Regions from separate parts of the Vibrio sp. R10-SG3-ISO3 genome, predicted to be linked through region 2. Evidence: predicted binding sites of a transcription regulator. Region 2 holds the regulator's gene; each other region holds the start of a gene.

Region 1 (5,875 bases), on a different contig from region 2:
GATGTGCACCACGCCTTTTTCAGGTTCGAAATAGTACAACCTCAGCTCCGCGAGATTGATCACTACGCCCTGTCTCTCGACATTGGGCAAGATCACTTGCGTAGGAATCGTCAACACATGGTCGGCGGCGGGCAAAAAGGGATCGACCCCTTTATTCGCGGCCATCAAGGAGAGAAAACCAACATCATAACGTTTAGCAATTTCCGCCAATGTTTCACCTTCAACCACTTGGTGATACTGAGTACGCCCGACAAGACGACTCTCTTCACCGGGTAATTCGTAGGTCGCAGAAAACGCAAACCAGGGTGTGACTAGGGCACACAAAGACACCCATTTACGCAGCATTTAGTTTCCCTTTGCTTCTTTGTAGATCTCTAAGGTTATCGCTCTTGCACTCTTATGATCAACTATTGGTTGAGGATATTGACGACAATTTAACCCCGGGTCAGACCAGGGTGTGTGGATGTATTTGTCTGGCACTGAACTCAACTCTGGCACCCAGCGGCGAATAAACGCGCCACGAGCATCAAAGCGCTCACCTTGAGAGGTCGGGTTAAAAATACGAAAGTAAGGCTGACCATCACACCCCGTTGACGCGCACCACTGCCATCCACCATTATTTGCAGCGTAATCACCATCAATCAGTTGACGCATAAAGTAGCGCTCGCCAATACGCCAATCGACGTGCAGATCTTTAACCAAAAAGCTCGCCACAACCATGCGCAGTCGATTGTGCATCCAGCCCGTTTCATTCAGTTGCCTCATCGCCGCATCGACAATAGGGTAGCCTGTCTCACCGCGCTTCCAAGCCTCAATGTGTTTGGGGTTATTTTGCCACCTCAGCTCCTCTCCCCAAGCATTAAAACTCTCCCCTCTCGACAGTTTGGGTTCAAAGTGGAGCAAGTGCTGATAGAACTCTCGCCATACGAGCTCGCTTTGCCACACTTCTCGCCCACCACTGAGTGGCAGCGTTTGCTGATACATTAAGCGCGCCATGCATTGACGCACAGACAGCGCCCCAATCGCCAGATACGGGGACAGCTGGCTGGTATTATCCAACGCCGGGAAATCCCGCTTGTCACCATACTCATCCGCTTTGCTCTGCACAAACTCTCTCAAGGTAGCGATGATGTCTCGAGTCTTGACACTGTATCGCTCGCTCGGTTCACGCGGGTAACTGAACGGACTCGCCTCATCCAACAAGGCGACATCTTGGTGTTGCAACACCCCTGCACACGGCGTCGCTTTGAAGGTCTGGATGTGGAATCCTTCACTATAGAGTTTACTTAAATAAGCGCGCTTGTAAGGGGTGAAGACTTTGAAATAGTCGCCTTGCTTGTTGCGCACTGAGCCAGGCGGAAAAATACATTTATCATCAAAGCGATGCACGTCCACAGAAGTTGAACTCAATGCCTCCTCCAGCGCTTCATCGCGGCGACGTTCATTCAGTTCATACTCATTATTTAGATACAGACCCGTTGCTTTGGCTTGCAGTGCCAACTCAGCCACCAGCGCTGCGCTGTCTGCGAAGGTCTCGACTTGCGCATAATAAAGCGGGATGTCGAGTTCGGCTAATTCCGTCTTTAACTCGTGCAAGCGACGGTAGATGAGATCCGCTTGCCTTGGACTATGATCATGGGTTTGCCAGGTACCAGGCGTTGCGATGTATAACGCCACGACCGGTTGACCTCGATTCACGGCGCTCACTAAGGCATGATTGTCTTCAACACGTAAATCACGGCGAAACCAAACAATATTCAAAACGCTCTCCTTACCAATTCGATCATTTCTGACAGCGAGACTTGCCCATGCTGCGCTTCTAACTCTTTGATCACGCTGAGCTGAGATTCACTCGGTTTCGTGGCACTGTAAAACGCCAGTTGTTCAAAGCGGTGAACGGCGGTGTGCTCTAAGAGGCCCGACAGATCCTCGACGCCATCAATCATCAAGACCCGATAGCCTTGACTGACCAGACTCAGGGCCCACAGTTGGGTGTGAATATCGCGCGCCGCATCGAGATTGATTGCCAAACATTTACCGCGATGGGCCACCTTGTTTTCCGCCTCAATGATCTGGTTGAGCTTGGTGACCATCAAGGTATTAAACAGACCAAGATGCAAAGATCGCAGACTTTGTTTCACTAGAGCGAGCGCATTGAGCGTTGGCGTGATGAACTGACGCTCAACCAACTCAAGAGGATACTCTTTCAGCACACCATTAATCACACTCTCTGCACGCTTGGTGTTGAGGTTAGTCAGCGCTTCAAGCACCTCCTCTACTGCCTCTAAACTGCCGACATCTAGCGCTTCATCTGGCAAATCAGACCCGATCAGGGCTTTGACTTTACCAATCGAAATCCCTTTCGCGAGCCAGCCTTGAATCTCATTGATGAGTGCAATGTGCTCATCCGTGTAGAGTCTGTGGCCTTTTTCAGTGCGCTCCGGTTGGATCAAGTTATAGCGACGCTGCCACGCTCGCAGCGTCACAGGCTTAACGCCGGTTAAATCCGAGACCTCTCGAATCGCATACCAATTTTTTTCACAGACCATAACGCAGTCTTAACTCCTGTGGGTGGGGCTGCAGGAACTTTTGCTTTGCCAAGTATTCATCGGGATGAGTGGATAGATAATGTTTAATGAGCGTTAGCGGAGCCAACAAAGGCAGCAAACCCACACGGTATTCGTCGATCACTCGGCGCAGCTCAGACTTTTGTTCTTTGTCGAGATGACGCTTAAAGTAACCTTGGATGTGCATCAGCACGTTGGTGTTGTTTTTACGACTGGCGCGATTGGCCACCGCTTGCATCAACGCGGTACGGTACAAGTGGTAAAACTCTTCGATGTCGTACTCTTTGATGTTGGCAACCATGCGCCCAAGCTCTTTGTACGCTTCAGGGTGATGAGCCATTAAGGTCAACTTGTAACGCGAGTGGAAAGCGATGATTTTGCCACGGGTCGGCGTCTCACCCATTGAGTCATAAAAATCACGTAGGGTATAGACGCGGGTAATGAAGTTCTCTTTCAACACAGGATCATTGAGCCGTCCATCTTCCTCAACGGGTAGCCATGGCATCTGCTCCATCAACTGCTGTGTATACAGTCCGACCCCGATATTTTCCGCACCAGCTTTACGGTACACTTTAACGCGCTCCATTCCACAGGTGGGCGATTTAGCACAAACGATGTAACCGCATAGCTCTTCATCAACTAAACTGGCAACCTTCTGTTGGGAATAGCGAATCATGGCGTCCGTGTGATCTTTACTCGAATCTTTGGTCTCCACCAGCGCAATGCGCTCGTCGTTTGACATCAATCGAATCGTCGGCCTAGGAACCGGCATCCCCATTCCCACTTCAGGGCATATCGGCATAAATTCAAAAAACGGTGCCAACTCTTTCGTGACAAACTTGCTGATCTTATGACCCGAGTCGAAACGGACTTTTTCTCCCAGCACACAAGAACTGATACCGATCGTAATTTGCTTTTCCATGTTGAGCTCCCATCACCATCAAATGTGTACAACTTAATTTCTTGTATAACTTAATTTCTCATATAAGTAGTAGCACAGCACTTGAAACATGTACAAAAAAATTATTTGTACAATTTTACGCAAACACAACCATTTTGGTTCACTCCCCAAGCAAACGTTTTTGCAAATCGATTGCCAAATCACTTTCAACACATTTGGTTATCAATACCTCTAAATTGTCATAGCACACCCTATTTTGTGAGCAACCTCTCAAGGAACAATGGCTGACAAGGCTAGTATTGCCTCAACACAGAATTGAAGTTCAACATAATTGGTAATCAGCTCAGCGATTACTGACCCATTTGGAGTAATGACTATGGCAACCCCACACATTAATGCTCAGCCAGGCGACTTTGCAGAAACCGTATTGATGCCAGGCGATCCGCTACGCGCTAAATACATCGCAGAGACATTCCTTGATGACGTCAAACAAGTTTGTGACGTTCGCAACATGTTTGGCTACACAGGCACCTACAAAGGCAAAAAAGTGTCGGTGATGGGTCACGGCATGGGCATCCCATCTTGCTGTATCTACGTTCATGAGTTGATTGCCGAGTTCGGTGTGAAGAACGTGATTCGTGTCGGTAGCTGTGGCGCGGTACGTGACGACGTAAAATTGATGGACGTCGTGATTGGTATGGGCGCCTCCACAGACTCAAAAGTCAACCGAATCCGTTTTAACGATCACGATTTCGCAGCCATTGCGGACTTCGGTCTTCTTGAAACCGCCGTTGCTCAAGCTCGCGCGCAAAACGTGCCAGTCAAAGTCGGTAACGTATTCTCAGCGGATCTCTTCTACACACCAGAAGCAGACATCTTCGAGAAGATGGAAAAACTCGGCATCCTTGGTGTGGATATGGAAGCTGCAGGCATCTACGGCGTTGCCGCTGACCTTGGTGCAAAAGCGCTCACCATTCTGACTGTCTCTGATCACATCATCCGTGGTGAAAAGCTGAGCTCAGAAGAGCGTCAAAAATCGTTCAATGACATGATGAAAGTGGCGCTAGAAACCGCCATCAACCTGTAACGATATTGCAGCCAAGTGACCGCTTGGCTGCCCAGATAGTCCCGAGGGGGAGAGAGTGACAACTGGCAAACTGCCAAAGGAAGCAGATGGGTTACAGCTCAATTTTTGTAAAACATTGGCGTGTGACAACTTTGGATTGAGTGATGCGCATCGTTACGTTGTGCAGCACGCTAACCCTAAACGACCTGCGATGGTATGTCGGGAGTGCGGTGCTTTCCCCCCCTTACTTAACAATCAAGATGTGCTGACTGAACTGCAACGTTTACGCCAGCTACACAGCGATGGGCTGCCCGCTTGTCGCCAACCTGATTGTCCCAACATGGGCCTTTCGGTCCACACACATAAACACCTCTACCACGCGTTTGGCTACAGTGGTGATAGGCAACGCTATCGTTGCAAAGCGTGCCAATCGACCTTTGTCGATAAGTGGTCAGGGGCGAACAAAAAACGTCAATTTCAAGAAAACCTGCTTGGGTTACTGTTTACGGGTTATTCCGTGCGTGAAATCTGCCGCAAGCTTTCCATCAACCCCAAAACCTTTTATGACCATGTTGACCATATCGCCAGCCGCTGCCGACGCAAGCTTGCCATGATTGACGCTCGTTGGGTCAACCACGCTAAACACTACGAACTCGCATCTCACTACGTCACCCTGCAACCGAAAAGCAATAACGGCGTATTGTGGTTTGCCACGGGTGAAGCCCACAGCGGCTACATTTTGTGCCAACACGTCAACTACTCGGCCAATGAAGAACCCGTTGGTGGTATCGATCATGACCCGTACCAAACGCCTGCGCGTTTTGTCTCACGCGATCACTGCTCTGAGGCCAACCTGCCCGTGCCAACGCCACCGAGCGATCTTCGCGAGCGCATCGACCAGCAGTACCAAACCATTTTGGCGCGAGGCAATGTGGAAGACCCCATGGGCAACCTCACCGTCTTCCATTACCCCTCTAAAGGGGCATTAATCAGAGCACCGTACACCTCATACGCCCATTTCTTACATGTGCTGGATTTGTGTCAGGGCGACCGCCAAGTTTCCATCTATCTACCGCAAGACCCAGTGCTTCGATCTGCAGCACTTAGCATATGCCTACCTAGAATTCAGCGTCAAAATATCGACCTTATGTATGTGGAAGAAGATCCACAGTGGTCTCTGAACCACAGTTTGGACAAAGTCGACATCGTGCACATGGGTTGGTGGCGCGATCGCTGGGCGATTACTTCCGATGGTCAATACGCCAAGGGCATTTGCTATCTCGCAGGACAAGATAATCGACCTAACTACTGGCTGCGCAGGGCTTCCATTCGTCAAACGGC
Region 2 (5,875 bases):
CGAACCGCATTACCCATTCCGAATACAGCTTCGGCAAAGCCAATGTGACCGAGCCCGGTGACGAAGGCTATTTGATGGTTGGGTTTGACAGCGAGACGGGGGAAGTGGCCGGGTGTACCGGAATCGAAGCCTCGATTGGCTGGGATGTCCCGTTTTACTCGTACCACATTAGCACCATTGTTCACTCATCCCCCAAACTGGGCGTGAATAACGTGGTGAAACTGCTCACGTTTGGCAACAACTACACCGGATGCAGTGAGATTTGTACGCTATTCCTCAGACCCAGTTTCCGTGGCGGGCTCAATGGTCGTTTGATGTCGAAGTGTCGTTTTTTGATGATGGCCGAGCATCCGCATCGCTTCTCGACAACGGTGTTTGCCGAGATGCGCGGTGTCTCTGATGAGAACGGCAACTCGCCATTTTGGCAATGGCTACAAGAGCACTTCTTCTCGATTGATTTCACTATGGCGGATTATCTTACCGGGATCGGTAAAAAAGGTTTCATTGCCGATTTGATGCCTAAGCTGCCGATTTACATCAACTTGCTCAGTAAAGAGGCACAAGCGGTGATCGGCCAAGTGCACGAGAACACCAAGCCGGCGCTGCGCCTTCTAGAGAAAGAGGGTTTCACCTGTCGTAACTACGTCGACATTTTTGACGGCGGCCCAACGGTTGAGTGTGAGGTGCGCAATATTGAGTCGGTGCGAGAATCGTTTCGAGCCAAAGTGAGCATCTCTGAACACGCCAGTTCTCAGGATTACCTGATTGCTAACACCTCATTTGAGAACTTCAGAGCCACCGCCGCCAAAGCGGCGTACGACAAAGAGTCGGGTTCGGTCATCCTAGCGCCAGAGGTGGCGAACGCGCTGCAAGTCGGCGATGGTGACTACGTGCGCATGCTGGCTCAGTAATAGTCAGCCCAGCGATAGTCAGCCCAGTACTGGCAGTAGAATTGGACAAGGAAAACAACATGACTCATTGGATTGCAGGAGAGTGGCTGGCCGGACAAGGCGAGCCGATGAATTCAACCAGCCCGTACAATGACGAGGTCATTTGGCAGGGTGACAGCGCGTCTAGCGCGCAAGTCGAAGCGGCGGTCAGCGCGGCGAGAAACGCCTTTCAGACATGGAAAAAACTCAGCTTTGCGCAGCGCGAAGCCATCGTGCTGGCGTTTGCTGAAAAAGTGAAAGAGAGCAGCGAGCAGATAGCCGAAGTGATTGCTAAAGAGACCGGCAAGCCGTTGTGGGAAACGCGCACAGAAGCCGCGGCCATGGCGGGCAAGATTGCCATCTCTATTCGCGCTTATCATGATCGCACAGGCGAAAGTACCCGTGAAGCGGCGGGTAACCAAATTGTACTGCGCCATCGCCCGTTGGGTGTGATGGCGGTGTTTGGCCCGTATAACTTCCCGTGTCATTTGCCCAATGGTCACATTGTCCCAGCGCTGCTGGCGGGCAACACCGTGGTGTTCAAGCCGTCAGAGCAAACGCCGCTGACCGGTGAGCTAGCGATGAAGCTGTGGCAACAAGCGGGATTGCCTGCGGGCGTGATCAACTTAGTCCAAGGGGGCAAAGAGACGGGCATTGCGCTAGCAGAGTCGAAAGGCATTGATGGCCTGCTGTTTACTGGTAGCGCCAATACAGGTCACCTGCTGCATCGCCAATTTGCCGGTCAGCCAGACAAGATGCTGGCACTGGAGATGGGCGGCAACAACCCTATGGTCATCAGTGAGCACTATGGTGAGCTGGACGCGACGGTCTACACCATTTTGCAATCGGCCTTTATCAGTGCCGGGCAGCGTTGCACCTGTGCGCGACGTCTCTATGTGCCTGTGGGCGACAAAGGCGATGCCTTGGTCAATCGCTTGGTTGAGGCCACACGCAAGCTGCGCGTCGATCAGCCGTTTGCAGAGCCAGCGCCTTTTATGGGCCCACAAATTTCGAAAGCTGCGGCACACTTTATCCTCAACGCACAGGCGAACTTGCAGAGCCTTGGTGGTGTGAGCTTGGTGGAAGCGAAAGCGGGCGAGGCGGCGTTTGTCACTCCGGGGATTATTGATGTCACGGCCATCGAAGCGCTGCCAGATGAAGAGTATTTTGGCCCGCTGCTGCAAGTGGTGCGTTATCAAGGTCTTGAGCGCGCCGTTGAGCTGGCCAATGACACCCGCTTTGGTCTCTCTGCTGGGCTGGTGTCCACCGATGATGATGAGTGGGCCTACTTTGTTGACCACATTCGTGCAGGGATCGTCAATCGCAACCGCCAATTAACTGGGGCAAGTGGCGATGCGCCGTTTGGCGGACCGGGCGCCTCGGGCAACCTTCGCCCAAGTGCTTACTACGCTGCGGATTATTGCGCTTACCCTATGGCGTCGATGGAAGGCGAGCACACCTTGCTGCCTGAGACGTTAAGCCCGGGTGTAGAACTGTAAGACGCACCTTGGGCTCGCTTGGAGCCCAAGGTGTTCGATTCATTGCTAGGTTTGTGATTAAGCCATTCTTTTAAAGAACCAGCTTTACGATTCAGCTTCACGATTAACATGGAGACGTTATGACGCCTGCTCAACTGTTCGATTTACTGTGGCAAGACTATATTTCCCGTCTATGTCCTCAAGCGGCCAAGGTTCATCAGCTTTTAGAAGAAGATGAGCCGCTGATCAATGACCATATTGCGCTGCGCACCTTTAACATTGCGCCGCTCGGTATCGAGACATTGGCTGCGCCATTTATTGCGCTAGGTTACCAAGCGTGCGGTGACTACCTGTTTGAGAGCAAACACTTGGTCGCCAAGCACTACGAGCACGCCGATCCGACGTTGCCAAAAGTGTTCATCAGTGAGCTGAAAGTCGAAGAGTGCTCAGCGCCGCTGCAACGCATTGTCAGCAAGCTGGTGGCACAAGTGGAGGCATCCGCACTGCAAAGCCATGAGTTTTTGTATGCGGGCCGTTTGTGGGATCTCAGCTATGAAGATTTTCAAACCCTCGCCCAAGAGAGTGAGTACGCAGCATGGCTTGCGGCGCACGGCTATGGGGCCAACCATTTCACCGTAAGCGTTAATCAGCTCAAGGCATTTGACGAGGTCGCGGCGGTGAATGAGCACCTGCGCCAAGCGGGCTTTGTCATCAATGAGTCGGGTGGCGAAGTGAAAGGCTCACCAGAGGTATTGCTTGAGCAATCGTCCACCATGGCAGACAAAGTCGAGGTGAGCTTTAGTGACGGTACGCAAGTGATCCCAGGCGGCTTCTACGAATTCGCCAAACGCTATCCGATGAGTAATGGTGAGCTCTACCCAGGGTTTGTCGCGGCGTCAGCGGATAAGATATTTGAGAGTACGAATGGGTAGGGAGTGCCTAGTTCCTAGTTGCTAGAGGGGCTGGTGAAATGGGTGATGGGAACTGGGTACTGGTAAATAAAAAGCCACCGCTGGTAGACAGGGTGGCTTTCTTAATCTTTAAAGGTTTTCTCTAGGAACTAGCCACTAGGAACTCGCCTCTAATGCCCTATCGCGTGCCGTAGACGACGATGGTTTTACCGTGGGCGGAGATCAGGTTTTGCTCTTCAAGCATCTTCAAGATACGGCCAACGGTCTCACGTGAACAGCCGACAATCTGACCGATCTCTTGACGCGTGATCTTGATTTGCATGCCGTCTGGGTGCGTCATGGCATCTGGCTGTTTCGCTAGGTTAAGTAGCGTCTGCGCGATGCGGCCTGTCACGTCTAGGAAGGCGAGGTCACCGACTTTTTGGCTCGTCACTTGTAGGCGGCTTGCCATTTGCGCAGATAGACGCATCAGGATGTCAGGGTTGACTTGGATAAGCTGACGGAATTTCTTGAATGAGATCTCTGCAACTTCACAAGGTGATTTAGCGCGAACCCAAGCGGTACGCTCTTGATCTTCTTCAAATAGACCAAGTTCACCGATAAAGTCACCTTGGTTTAGGTAAGAAAGGATCATTTCCTTACCTTCTTCGTCTTTAATCAGTACCGCCACAGAGCCTTTGACGATGTAGTAAAGCGTCTCTGCTTTCTCACCGGCGTGGATCAATGTGCTTTTTGATGGGTACTTATGAATATGACAATGTGACAGGAACCACTCTAATGTTGGATCGGTTTGAGGTTTACCTAGAACCATAATATCTCACTTCCTCTGCAGGGTACGCTTGCCGCTTTCCATTTTTGTCGCGCCAGTAAAAGGCGCGAAGCCTTGAACAAGGCTTTTTAGGATAAGAGCACTTATTCAATGCTGCAAGCCATCTTTGTTTCGGTTACAAATAGTAGCCTTTTTCAAAAGGGATTTCTTGATTTTAATCGTGTCAAGTTGGTGATTGTTTACGCAAAAATGTGCACATGATCACGGTATGACAAGTAAACGGGTCTTAGGACTGATCGCTAGCCAATTTTACCCGTCTCGATAAGCTGCTGTAGGATAGGTCTGACGATGAGCTCCATCGCAAAACTCATCTTACCCCCCGGCACGACAATAGTGTTGTGGCGCGACATGAAAGAGCCATCAATCATAGCGAGCAGGTATGGGAAGTCGACCTGTTTGATGCCGCGCAAGCGGATCACTACAAAGCTTTCATCCAAACTTGGGATGCCTTTAGCGTTAAGTGGGTTGGACGTATCGACGGTCGGCACGCGTTGGAAGTTGATGTGGGTGCGCGAAAATTGCGGGGTAATGTAGTTGAGGTAGTCATCCATCGAGCGGACAATCGAGTCCATTACCGCTTCGCGTGAGTGACCGCGATCGCGCGTGTCACGGACGAATTTTTGAATCCACTCCAAGTTCACAATCGGTACCATGCCAATCAAAAAGTCGACGTGTTGGGCGACGTTGACCTCACCATCCACCACGCCGCCATGCAGTCCTTCGTAGAACAGCATGTCAGAATTTTCCGGCAAATCTTGCCACGGCGTGAAGGTACCCGGCATTTGATTGTAGGGCACGGCTTCATCGAAGGTGTGCAAGTAGCGACGAATTTGCCCTGTGCCTTCATTGCCATACTGCTTAAAAAACTCAGACAGCGCAGGGAAGTCGTTCGCCTGCGGACCAAAGTAGCTGATGTGGCGTCCTTGCTCGCGCGCTTTGCGGATCTCGACATCCATTTCTGGGCGCGTAAAGCGGTGGAAACTGTCCCCTTCCACCCAAGCCGGTTTCACGCGCATCATGTTAAACATTTTGCGAAACGCTTCAGAGGTCGTGGTTGTGCCCGCACCGGAAGAGCCCGTTACGGCAATAATGGGGTGTTTTGCTGACATGACAAACCTTATGTGTAATACCTGTCCTTGTATGTTCGCACTATATCACCAAAACGAAGGCGAGTGTGCCCCTTGAGCAGTTTGCTACTCGTCAGTATTCTTATTTTCGCAAGTGGCATTTTAACTACGTAGTATAATGAGAAGGGAAGTACTTTATTGATATGTTAATACTCTATATACTGCATATCTTTGTGATTGATGCAGTATGATCGGGCGTGCTTATTTGTAGCTAGTTCACCATTTCATCGAAAACCAAAATTCTAATAAGCTAATAATAATTATAGGTTATGTCAGTGGGATTCAAAGAGAATCAAAGGTTCTAATTGTGGTAAATGGATGTTTAGGACGTCGGCTCTTTATAAAAGACACGTTTTCAGAGGTAACACTGCAAGTATTTTTCGGTTTAATGTGGGTGTTGTCTCTTTTCTGTCTTCCCTTTGGTGTAAAAGCGTCACCATGGCTAGAGTCCCATGACCCTTTCCTAAGAGCATCACTCAATCAACTCTCAAATATTGGCCTGATGAGCTCTCCCGTTAGTACATTTCCTCTACGTTGGCTTAGCATCGGCGATGATCTCACCAACAATCATATATCAGATGAACAAGCCTTAGTAGCAAAT
Region 3 (5,875 bases), on a different contig from region 2:
CAAATGCGCAAGCACCTCAACGCAGGCAATCAGGTGATGCTGTTTTTAAATCGACGCGGCTTTTCCCCGGCTCTGATGTGTCACGAATGTGGCTGGATCGCGGAATGCAAGCGCTGCGACGCCTACTACACCTACCATCAGCACAGCAGCGAAATTCGCTGTCACCACTGTGGCTCTCAGCAGCCGACGATCCACCAGTGCCAAGGGTGTGGTTCCACTCAACTGGTCACTGTTGGGGTGGGAACCGAGCAGCTAGAGAAACAACTGCATACGCTCTTTCCAGAGCAGAAAACCATTCGTATTGACCGCGACAGCACGCGGCGCAAAGGCAGCCTAGAAGAGGCGTTAAGCGCCATTCGACGCGGTGAATATCAGATTCTGATCGGCACGCAAATGCTCGCCAAAGGGCACCATTTCCCGGATGTGACGCTGGTGGCGCTGTTGGATGTTGATGGCTCACTCTACAGCAGCGATTTTCGAGCCTCTGAGCGTTTAGCCCAGCTCTTCATTCAGGTGGCAGGCCGAGCGGGGCGTGCCAGCAAACCCGGTGAAGTGTTGTTGCAAACCCACCACCCAGAGCACAGCCTATTGCAAGCACTGCTGAAAAAGAGTTATCGGGACTTCGCCGAGGTGGCCTTAGCAGAGCGAAAACTGGCGGCGTTGCCCCCGTATTCGTTTTTAACGCTGTTTCGTGCGGAGGCGAACCAATCTGAGCTGGTGGAAGAGTTCCTACGCCAAGTCCGCTTTACTTTAGAATCCCACCCTCTGTTTGATTCCGGCTGCATGGTGCTGGGCCCGACACCCGCCCCGCTTGCCAAACGTGCGGGTAAGTTCCGTTGGCAATTACTGCTGCAAACCGAGCAGCGCTCGTTAATGCAAAAGCTGCTGGCCAGTGCTAAGCCGGCTATCGAGTTGCTGCCGAGCGCGAAAAAGGTCCGTTGGTCGGTCGATATCGAGCCTCAAGACTTGAGCTAACACGCCGATTAGTTTAAATAGGGGCAGGGACGATAGGCGCTGTGAGCTGATTTCGTTCTTTTTCATTTATTTGTGATCTGGCTCTCTTTTATAGTTCGGGTTTTGTTAAATATCCCGTAACTTTCTGTTTCGAAATGAATAAACTAGTTGTTTGGAAAGGGATAGGCGAAGCGAACCTTGGCAAGAGCCAAACGATTGCGTTTCGCTGCCAATAAGAGTGGGCATCAGCCTACCATCATCATAAGCGGTGCAGGATTGACCCCGTCATCACCACACCAGACGCTATGATCAAGGCAACAAGGTTTAGGTGGCTAAAGCGCTACATCTTTAATTAAGAGGGTTAATAACTTATGGCGACAATGAAGGATGTTGCCCAGCTTGCGGGAGTGTCGACGGCGACGGTATCACGGGCGTTGATGAATCCCGAGAAAGTCTCTTCTGCGACGAGAAAACGCGTCGAAGAGGCGGTGCTTGAAGCTGGCTACTCACCCAACTCGCTGGCGCGCAATCTGCGTAGAAACGAATCAAAGACCATCATCGCGATCATCCCAGACATTTGCGATCCCTATTACACCGAAATCATTCGTGGCATTGAAGATGCGGCTATGGAGCACGGTTACATCGTATTGCTTGGGGACAGCGGCCAACAAAGAAAGCGTGAAAGCTCTTTTGTGAACTTGGTATTCACTAAGCAGGCCGATGGCATGCTGCTGCTCGGTACGGATTTACCGTTTGATGTTAGCAAGGCAGAACAAAAGAATCTGCCGCCGATGGTCATGGCCTGCGAGTTTGCGCCTGAGTTAGAGTTGCCCACCGTGCATATTGATAACCTCACTTCCGCATTTGAAGCGGTCAACTACCTGACTCAGATGGGGCATCGCCGTGTCGCGCAGATTTCGGGGCCTGAGAGTGCTCTACTGTGTCAGTTCCGTCACCAGGGTTATCAACAAGCGTTGCGCCGCGCAGGCCTAACGATGAACGAACACTATTGCGCAGAAGGCAACTTCACATTTGAAGATGGTGCGAAGGCGATTCGTCAGTTGTTGGCCTTATCTGAGCCGCCGACAGCGGTTTTTTGTCACAATGATATGATGGCGATTGGCGCGATTCAGGAAGCGAAAAAGCTCGGACTTCGCGTGCCACAAGATCTATCGGTTGTGGGTTTTGATGACATTCAGTTTGCGCAATACTGCGATCCACCACTCACGACGATTTCTCAGCCGCGTTATGAAATCGGGCGTCAGGCGATGCTGATGATGCTTGAGATCCTCCGTGGCCACGACGTGCGTGCCGGCTCTCGACTGCTCGAAACAGAACTGGTGATTCGAGATAGCGCCGCGCCGCCGCGCGTCCTCTAGACGACTTGAACGGTCATTGAGCCGCCGGGCGCGCTGGCCGCGCCACTTTGCGGCCAGTTTTGCTGAGCCGCTTCCAATTCCGGTCTGTCCTCACACACAAATCTGCTTTAACATAGCGAGCAGTTGTATTAAATGGTTTGATAATCAGTTGTGGCGAATAGAGATTACGTAAAGCGCGGCAGTAGCCGTAAGCCGACTAAAAAAGCCGCCCCGCGCCGCAAGAAACCGTGGCGCAGTGGTTTGTTGGCCATCGTCTTGGTCTCGGCGTTCGGTTATGGGTTGTATCTACTTAGTAGCGATCCTGAGCCGCCTGCGCCGGTGGTTCAACCCGCGAAGCCTACCCCGAAACCCAAAGCGAAAAGCAGCCAAACTCTCCCTCCTCCGCCAGAAGAGAAGTGGGATTATGTCGAGTCGTTGCCGAGTCGTGAAGTGGAAGTGAAAGCCAAAGAGTTGGTGGTGTCTGAGATCCCTTACATCATGCAGTGCGGCGCGTACAAAACCGCACAGCAAGCTGAAGCGCGTAAGTTGGATATTGCTTTCCAAGGCATCAACAGCAAAATTCGCAAAAAAGAAGACAGCAGTTGGTATCGCGTGGTGCTTGGTCCATACAAATTTAAGCGTGACGCAGAGCGTGATAAGCACAAGTTACAGCGCGCCAAAATCGAGCCTTGTGCGATTTGGAAAGAAGCACAATAAACGCCGACGTCTAATGCGTTCAAAGTGAAAACATCGCCCCGGTTTCTTGTCGGGGCGATGTCTTTTTTACCCTTGAATTCTGTTTTTCATAGCCTCATATAAAGACTAACATCCAAATGAATAAAGTATGAGGCCCCACCGTGACTACCATTGTATCCGTACGTCGTAACAACAAAGTCGTCATTGCTGGTGATGGACAAGTATCACTGGGTAACACAGTGATGAAAGGCAACGCACGTAAAGTTCGCCGTTTGTACAACAACAAGGTACTTGCGGGATTTGCCGGTGGTACTGCCGACGCGTTTACCTTGTTCGAACGTTTTGAAAGTAAGTTGCAAATGCACCAAGGTCATTTGACTAAAGCGGCGGTTGAGCTGGCCAAAGATTGGCGCAGTGACCGTGCGCTGCGCAAGCTTGAAGCTTTGTTGGCCGTCGCTGATGAGACGGCATCGTTGATCATTACCGGTAATGGTGATGTGGTGCAGCCAGAAAACGATTTGATCGCGATTGGTTCTGGGGGCAACTTTGCGCAAGCGGCAGCGACGGCGCTGCTCGAAAACACCGAACTCGACGCCCGTGACATCGCGGAAAAGTCGCTCAAAATTGCTGGTGATATCTGTGTGTTCACCAACCATCACCACACTATCGAAGAACTAGAAATCCCGCACAGCGCTGCGAAGTAAAAAGCAAGATAGTGGTCACTACATTTAAGGAATTCAATTATGTCTGAAATGACTCCTCGCGAAATCGTCCACGAACTGAATCGCCACATCATTGGCCAAGAAAACGCAAAACGCTCTGTGGCGATCGCGCTCCGTAACCGCTGGCGTCGTATGCAGCTAGAAGAAGGCTTGCGCAGCGAAGTAACACCGAAGAACATTCTGATGATAGGGCCAACGGGTGTGGGTAAAACTGAAATTGCCCGTCGCTTAGCCAAGTTAGCCAATGCGCCCTTCATCAAAGTTGAAGCCACAAAGTTCACGGAAGTGGGCTACGTGGGCAAAGAGGTGGAGACCATCATTCGTGATTTGACCGATGTGGCGGTCAAAATGACGCACCAACAGGCGATGGAAAAAGTGAAGTTCCGCGCCGAGGAGCAAGCCGAGGAGCGCATTCTTGATGCGCTATTGCCGCCAGCACGCGATGCTTGGGGTCAGAATGAGCAGCAAGACGAGAGTTCGTCGAATACTCGTCAAGTGTTCCGCAAAAAACTCCGTGAAGGCAAACTTGACGACAAAGAGATTGAGATTGATGTCGCTGCGCCGCAAATGGGCGTCGAGATCATGGCGCCTCCTGGCATGGAGGAGATGACCAATCAGCTTCAAGGCATGTTCGCCAACTTAGCCGGTGATACTAAGAAGAAGCGTAAGCTGAAAATTAAAGATGCGTTCAAAGCGGTGACCGAAGAAGAAGCCGCGAAGCTGGTCAATCAAGAAGAGCTCAAAGAACAAGCGATCTTTAACGTCGAAAACAACGGCATCGTGTTTATCGATGAGATTGATAAAATCTGTAAGCGCGGCGAAAGCTCTGGCCCGGATGTGTCTCGTGAAGGTGTACAGCGTGATTTACTGCCGTTGATTGAAGGCAGCACGGTCTCGACCAAACACGGTATGGTCAAAACCGATCATATTCTGTTTGTTGCATCGGGCGCTTTCCAAGTGGCGAAGCCATCGGATCTGATCCCAGAGCTACAAGGTCGTCTACCGATTCGTGTCGAGCTGGAGGCGCTCTCTAGCCACGATTTCAAGCGCATCCTAACGGAGCCTAAAGCATCACTGACCGAGCAATACTGCGCGTTGATGAAAACCGAAGACGTTGACATTGAGTTCACCGAAGAGGGTATCACCCAGATTGCAGAAGCGGCATGGACGGTCAATGAAACCACCGAGAACATCGGTGCACGCCGTCTGCACACTGTGATGGAGCGCTTGATGGATGAAATCTCCTTTGAAGCGACCGACAAGGCAGGCTCTAAGCTGGTGATTGATGCGCAATACGTGAAAGCGCGCTTGGGTGAGTTTGTCGAAGACGAAGATCTCAGCCGCTTTATTCTGTAAGTGCGATAGACACTCACAAACGAGGCACAAGATAAACAAAGCCCGCTCAGTTGAGCGGGCTTTCTATTTTTAATAGACGGAGGCTTAGATCATAAAGATAAAAATCACCGCCAACGCTGAGATAAGGGCTGCGAAGAAGTAGCAGGCAATTTTGCCGACGACACCCGCATGGATTTTAAGGTCATGCATGCCGTGATGGACACGGTGCATGGCGTGCCACATGGGTAGAGCCAGTGTGCCGATGATAAACAGCGCACCGATGATGCTGGTGGCAAACTCGGACACGCGCTCATAGCTCAATGCGTCTGCGCTGATGATGCCCAGCGGGGCCAACACACCTAAGACTAAGATAGTCACAGGGGTGATCATCGCGAACCAGGTGCCGCCAGCGCCAAATAGCCCCCACCATACTGGCTCATCACTGCGTTTAGGGGCTCTGTTAACGTTGAAATTTGAATTCATGATTACGGCTCCTTACACCACCACGAGGACGACGAGAGAGATAAACGCCACCGCTGCCCACTGAGTGAGAACGACGATCTTTTTATCAACGGGTTTGCCTTTTAAGCGAATCGGCATCACTTGCGGCATCATGCTAAAGAAGGTTTGGGCGTGCAGTAAACTGCCAGCCAACGCCACAATGTTGATGGCGATGACCACTGGGTTTGCCATAAAGCCAAGCCAGCTTTGCCACGCTTCTGGGCCTTTGACCAGCGAACCCAATCCGATGGTGAGGAACAGAGTAAACAGCACCAAAGGCAACACCGTTGCTTCACGCAACATGTAGAA
Region 4 (5,875 bases), on a different contig from region 2:
ATGAGGACTTCTTTTGCGATGTCATCGAGCGTCAAACCTTGAATACGAGAGACGGTACCCGTGAAGTATTTGTCGACCACGGATTTGTGGATACCAAGCGCTTCAAAGATCTGTGCGCCATGGTAAGACTGCAAGGTTGAAATGCCCATTTTAGAGAAGATCTTCAGCAGGCCGCCGTTGATCGCCTTGCGATAGTTATCAAACAGATCGCGTGGGCTGGCTTCTGGATCGAGCTTCTTGGTGCGTTGCAGCTCAACAATGGTCTCAATTACCAAGTACGGGTTGACGGCATTGGCGCCGTAGCCAAGTAGCGTCGCGAAATGGTGCGTTTCACGCGCATCACCGGTTTCAACCACAATGTCACACTTCGCGCGTAGACCTTTGCGGATCAGGTGATGGTGAACGGCGCCGACGGCCAACATGGCTGGAATAGCCGCGTGGTTTGAGTTCACTGCGCGGTCTGTGAGTAGGATGATCGAGTAGCCATCGACCACCGCATCTTCGGCGTATTGACAGATACGCTTCAATGCACGCTCTAGTTTGCCTTGATCTTCATTGGCTTGGAACACGATATCGAGCGTTTTCGCCTGTAGGTGTTCGTTGTCGATCGCACGCAATTTCTCTAGCTCAGAGTTCGCGAGCACTGGAGATTCCAGTTCCACTTTTTGACAGTGAAGCGGAGTTTCAGTCAGCAGGTTATGATCTTTACCTAGGTAGGTATTGAGTGACATCACCATACGCTCACGGATCGGGTCGATCGGTGGGTTGGTAACCTGAGCAAACAACTGCTTAAAGTAGTTGGATAGATGCTGAGACTGGTGAGACAAGACAGCCAATGGCCAGTCTGCGCCCATGGCAGACAGTGGCTCTTTGCCTTCTTTCGCCATTGGAACAATGATTTCATTCACTTCTTCAGTGCTGACACCAAACGCTTGTTGACGATGGAGAAGGCGCTCTGGAGAAGGCTGGCTGAACTGGTTGCTCGCATCAGGCAGTTTCTTCAGGCTAAGTAGGTTATCTTTCACCCATTGTTCGTAAGGCTGAGCGCCTGCGATGGTATCTTTGACTTCTTCGTCAGAGATAATGCGACCTTGCTCTAAGTCCGCAACGAAGATACGACCTGGCTGCAAGCGGCCGCGGAACTCGACGTTCTCTGGGGCAATATCCACAACACCAGACTCAGACGCCATCACAAGGAAGTTGTCTTTGGTCACGGTGTAGCGAGACGGGCGCAGGCCGTTACGATCGAGCGTTGCACCTACTTGGACACCATCGGTAAAGCAGACTGACGCTGGGCCGTCCCAAGGTTCCATGATGTTTGCGTGATACTGGTAGAACGCGCGACGTGTCGGATCCATGGTTTTGTTTTCTTGCCATGCCTCTGGGATCATCATCATCAATGCGTGTGGCAAGCTACGACCTGAGAGGACCAGTAGCTCAAGCGCCATATCGAAGTTTGAAGAGTCCGAGCTGCCTTCTTGACAGATAGGCAATAGCATGTCGATTTCTGCTTGTGTAAACAGATCCGACTCGATGATCGCCTCACGGGCTTTCATCCAGTTTAAGTTACCGCGAACGGTGTTGATCTCACCGTTGTGGGCGATATAACGGAAAGGTTGCGCCAGACGCCATTTCGGGAAGGTGTTAGTAGAGAAGCGAGAGTGTACCAAGGCTAGCGCCGTCACCATGGTTGGGTTTTGCAGGTCGAGGAAGTATTGAGGCACTTGCTCTGTGGTCAACTGACCCTTATACACCAAGGTTTTGTAAGACATGGAGTTGATGTAGAAATCATCACCAATGTTCGACACGCTCTCAAGGCAGACGCGTACCGTGTAGTTACGCAGCACGTACAGCTTGCGCTCAAGCTCTTCTGGCGTCATACCTGGGCCGCCAGTGACAAACACGTGCTCGAACTGAGGCTCAGTGCTGAGAGGATCGGCGCCGATCATAGAGTTGTCGGTTGGCAGTACGCGGTAGCCAATGATTTCTAGGTCGAGACGCTTGGCGTTTCGCTCTAAGATGTCACGACATTGCTCGCGTTTGTATTCATCTTTCGGGAAGAGAACCACGCCAACGCCGTATTTTTCAAAAGAAGGCAGTTTGATACCGAGCTTTACTGCTTCTTCTAAAAGAAATTCATGGGGTTTTTGCAACAAGATACCCGCACCATCACCACTACAAGGGTCACAACCTTGACCACCGCGGTGTTCCATGCGAGCGAGCATATCGAGTGCTTGAGTCACAACTTCGTGTGATTTACGGTTTTTCAGGTGAGCAACAAAACCGATACCACAGGCGTCATGCTCCAGTTCTGGAGTATATAGACCCTGAGAACTTTGCTCTCTATCTACCATAGATACATCCTTCCAGTTCAATTAGACGCAATTACCCTAATCCGCAGGGGCGTCTTGTCCTTGATTTGTATGATTCGAAGTCAACCGAGGTGGGAGACTTAGATTCCGTTCCGTATCTCGCAGGAAAAATATTGCGAGAAAAACAATCCTTGGTGATATCCATGTTTTTATTGTCACTATGTAGTGATTTATATAGGTGGGAGGTGGATACCGCCGATGATTTTGCAATTTTGTCTGTAATAAAAATCACAAAAACTGTAAGTATCCTACAATTTTGTCAGCAGCAAATGCAATGAAAACTCGCCCTTGTCGCCCACTTTTTTCGCATGAACATGCACCATTGCGTTTAACTTTTGCGTAACATTTAGCGAAATGCCTGTATTTAATGAATGTTTATTGACTCTGATTAAAGTTGCGCCTGTTTGAAATCGGTAGATTCCTCCCCGAATTATTTTCATGATTGTAATTTTTTTACATAAATCTTAATGAGATTTATTTACGTTTGGGTGGGAAATGCAGCTACACGAATTAGTCAATACCATTGGTCAAGATCTCCAGCGTCGCTATAAAGAGAAAGTGCACAAGCTGACCTTGCACGGTGGGTTCAGTTGCCCGAATCGCGACGGGACGATTGGCCGTGGTGGCTGTACCTTTTGCAATGTCGCTTCGTTTGCTGATGAGCAAGCTCAAGTAAAAAGCATTCAAGCCCAACTCACTGACCGAGCGGGGGAGATTCGCCGCGCGAACAAGTATCTGGCTTATTTTCAGGCTTACACCAGTACCTACGCTGAGGTGCAAGTGCTCAAGTCGATGTATGAAGAGGCGCTCAAAGCGGCGGACATCGTCGGATTGTGCGTAGGGACGCGGCCAGATTGTGTGCCTGATGCGGTGCTTGAACTGCTCTCTGACTACGTTGAGCAAGGCTATGAAATCTGGCTAGAGCTTGGCTTACAAACCGCCAACAACGACACCCTTAAACGCATCAACCGTGGCCACGACTTTGAGTGTTATGCGCGCATCACTGAGCGCGCTAGAGCGCTCGGGATCAAAGTGTGTACTCACCTGATTGTGGGTTTGCCGCGCGAAACACGCGATGACAACCTGGAGACTTTGCACCAAGTGTTGGCGGTGGGTACCGATGGCATCAAACTGCACGGCTTGCACATTGTAGAAGGCAGTACCATGGCTAAAGCGTGGCGAGCTGGTAAACTGCAGGCGCCTGAGCTTGATGAATATGTTGCTATTGCCAGTGAAATGATCCGCATGACGCCACCGGAAGTGGTCTATCATCGCGTCTCTTCGGCGGCACGCAGACCTACCTTGTTGGCACCGCTTTGGTGTGAAAACCGCTGGCTGGCGATGACGGAAATTGGTCGTTCACTCAATGCGTTGGGTGCGCAAGGTTCGTTGATTGAGCGTCCATTCGTTTACACAGCGCCGCCACTTGCCACGCCCTAAGCCTTGTCGCTTCACACATCCCACATTTAAACGTTCCCGAGTCAGAGAAGCTTTAGCAGCCCAAGGGCAAAACAGGTAGTATGAAACCACTGTCCATCATGAGGCAGTGGTGATTCTAGGCTCGGAGCGTTTAATGAAACCGATAAAAAACCTCGCTCAGTATTATGTCGACCTCTTGGTCAAACTTGGCATTTTACGTTTCTCAATTTTGCTTGCTTTGGCGTTGGTGGCACTGGCCGTGGTGGTCCAGGTGGGGATCACGCTGGTGTTAAGTGGCCACGTGGATGATATTGACATCGTTCGCTCAGTCTTCTTTGGTCTACTGATCACACCTTGGGCGGTCTATTTTCTTTCTGTGGTGGTGGATCAGCTTGAAGAGTCTCGTCAACGCTTATCCAAGCTCGTCTCTAAACTCAAAGACATGCGTTCAAGAGACCAAGAGCTGAACTACAAACTTCAACAAAACATCGAAAAACTCAATCAAGAAATTGAAGAGCGGATCAAAGCCGAATCGGCGCGCGAAGAAGCGATGAAAGATCTTGAAAATGAGGTCTATCAACGTGAGCGTACTCAAGTCGAGTTGGCGGAGCGCACCGCGCTGCTGCGATCCTTCATCGATGCCTCGCCCGATCTTATCTATTATCGTAACGCCGATGGGGTCTTCTCTGGATGTAACCGAGCGATGGAAGAGTTGACTGGTAAGAAAGAGAGCCAGTTAGTCGGTTTAACCCCTTGGGATGTTTATAGCCGAGAAATAGCGGAACCGATTGTCGATACCGACCAAAAGGTGTTTGCCGACAATCGCGCGTTGACCTACGAGCAGTGGCTGGAATATCCAGATGGGCGAAAAAATTACTTTGAGCTGCGCAAAGTGCCGTTTTACAGTAAGGACGGTCGTCATTTAGGGCTGGTGGGTTTTGGCCGCGATATCACCGAGCGTAAACGTCATGAAGAGTCGCTGGAGAAAGCCAGTCGCGATAAAACCACGTTTATCTCCACCATCAGCCATGAACTGCGCACCCCGCTGAATGGGATTGTGGGATTGAGCCGCATGTTGCTTGATACGCAGCTCAGTGAAGAGCAGCGCAAGCACATGCAAACCATTAACGTCAGCGCGATTACGCTCGGGAATATCTTCAACGATATCATCGATATGGATAAGTTTGATCGTCGCAAATTGGAGCTCTATCCAGAGCCGATGAACTTTGAAGAGTTCGTGGCAGAGATGGAGAGTATCTCTGCGCTGATGGCCTCGCAAAAAGGCCTACGTTTTGATCTTGAGCGGCTTAGCGAGCTGCCTCACGGTATCGAAGTGGACGCGACTCGTCTGCGTCAGGTGCTGTGGAATTTGATCAGCAACGCGATGAAATTTACCAAAGAAGGTGGGGTGGTGATGAGCGTTAGTGCAGAAACAGACGACGCTCATGCCTACATTAGCTTTGAGGTGGAAGACAGTGGTATCGGTATTCCCGAGGCGGAGCTCGATAAGATCTTTGCCATGTATTATCAAGTCAAATCGGAAACGGACAACCTGCACGCAGTCGGGACGGGGATTGGTCTTGCGGTCTCTAAACAACTGATCAACATGATGGAAGGTGACATTACCGTCAGCAGTGAAGAGGGCTTTGGCAGTACCTTTACTGTGACGCTCAAAGCGCCGCTTGTCTCTTTGAATGAACCTGAGTCGGTGACGCAAGCCGCGTCACAAGAGCTTAATATCTTTATGGTGGAAGATATCGAGCTGAATGTCACCGTAGCGCGTTCACTGCTTGAGAGCCTCGGCCATGAAGTGACGATTGCGATGGATGGCGCTGAAGCGATGGAGATGTTTGATCCAGAGATCTATGATCTGGTGTTCCTCGATATCCAATTGCCCGATATGACCGGTTTTGATGTGGCGAGTTATTTCCGTCGCACATACTCTCACCTGCCGCCTTTGGTCGCGCTCACAGCTAACGTGATAAAGGATAAAAGCGAGTATCTCAACCAAGGGATGGACGATGCGATCAGTAAACCGCTGTCGGTGAAAGCGGTGTTAGATGTGATCGCCAAGTTCTCCGAGG

Evidence for each region. Region 2 encodes CRP, which controls carbon source genes, mostly activating them, when cyclic AMP is high. Its sites were predicted from a motif close to TGTGANNNNNNTCACA; they were not measured.
Region 1: the regulator CRP is predicted to act here: its motif matches at 3,726-3,741, upstream of deoD (purine-nucleoside phosphorylase).
Region 3: the regulator CRP is predicted to act here: its motif matches at 1,047-1,062, upstream of cytR (DNA-binding transcriptional regulator CytR).
Region 4: the regulator CRP is predicted to act here: its motif matches at 2,590-2,605, upstream of gltB (glutamate synthase large subunit).

What each region holds. Positions count from the first base shown of each region.
Region 1 is NZ_JCBDHE010000023.1:17,284-23,158, forward strand. Features, by position in the region: gene AC6R1A_RS05960 (L,D-transpeptidase family protein) at 1-345, opposite strand, end outside; gene phrB (deoxyribodipyrimidine photo-lyase) at 346-1,761, opposite strand; gene AC6R1A_RS05970 (MerR family transcriptional regulator) at 1,758-2,549, opposite strand; gene AC6R1A_RS05975 (YbgA family protein) at 2,539-3,489, opposite strand; gene deoD (purine-nucleoside phosphorylase) at 3,845-4,555, shown strand; gene AC6R1A_RS05985 (transposase) at 4,611-5,875, shown strand, end outside.
Region 2 is NZ_JCBDHE010000030.1:62,731-68,605, reverse strand. Features, by position in the region: gene astA (arginine N-succinyltransferase) at 1-911, shown strand, start outside; gene astD (succinylglutamate-semialdehyde dehydrogenase) at 971-2,428, shown strand; gene AC6R1A_RS07220 (DUF1338 domain-containing protein) at 2,548-3,339, shown strand; gene crp (cAMP-activated global transcriptional regulator CRP) at 3,497-4,129, opposite strand; gene AC6R1A_RS07210 (phosphoribulokinase) at 4,387-5,256, opposite strand; gene AC6R1A_RS07205 (capsule assembly Wzi family protein) at 5,582-5,875, shown strand, end outside.
Region 3 is NZ_JCBDHE010000002.1:12,945-18,819, forward strand. Features, by position in the region: gene priA (primosomal protein N') at 1-975, shown strand, start outside; gene cytR (DNA-binding transcriptional regulator CytR) at 1,326-2,333, shown strand; gene AC6R1A_RS00135 (SPOR domain-containing protein) at 2,484-3,029, shown strand; gene hslV (ATP-dependent protease subunit HslV) at 3,170-3,712, shown strand; gene hslU (ATP-dependent protease ATPase subunit HslU) at 3,752-5,086, shown strand; gene frdD (fumarate reductase subunit FrdD) at 5,171-5,548, opposite strand; gene frdC (fumarate reductase subunit FrdC) at 5,561-5,875, opposite strand, start outside.
Region 4 is NZ_JCBDHE010000016.1:68,264-74,138, forward strand. Features, by position in the region: gene gltB (glutamate synthase large subunit) at 1-2,354, opposite strand, end outside; gene mnmL (tRNA modification radical SAM protein MnmL/YtqA) at 2,868-3,812, shown strand; gene arcB (aerobic respiration two-component sensor histidine kinase ArcB) at 3,946-5,875, shown strand, end outside.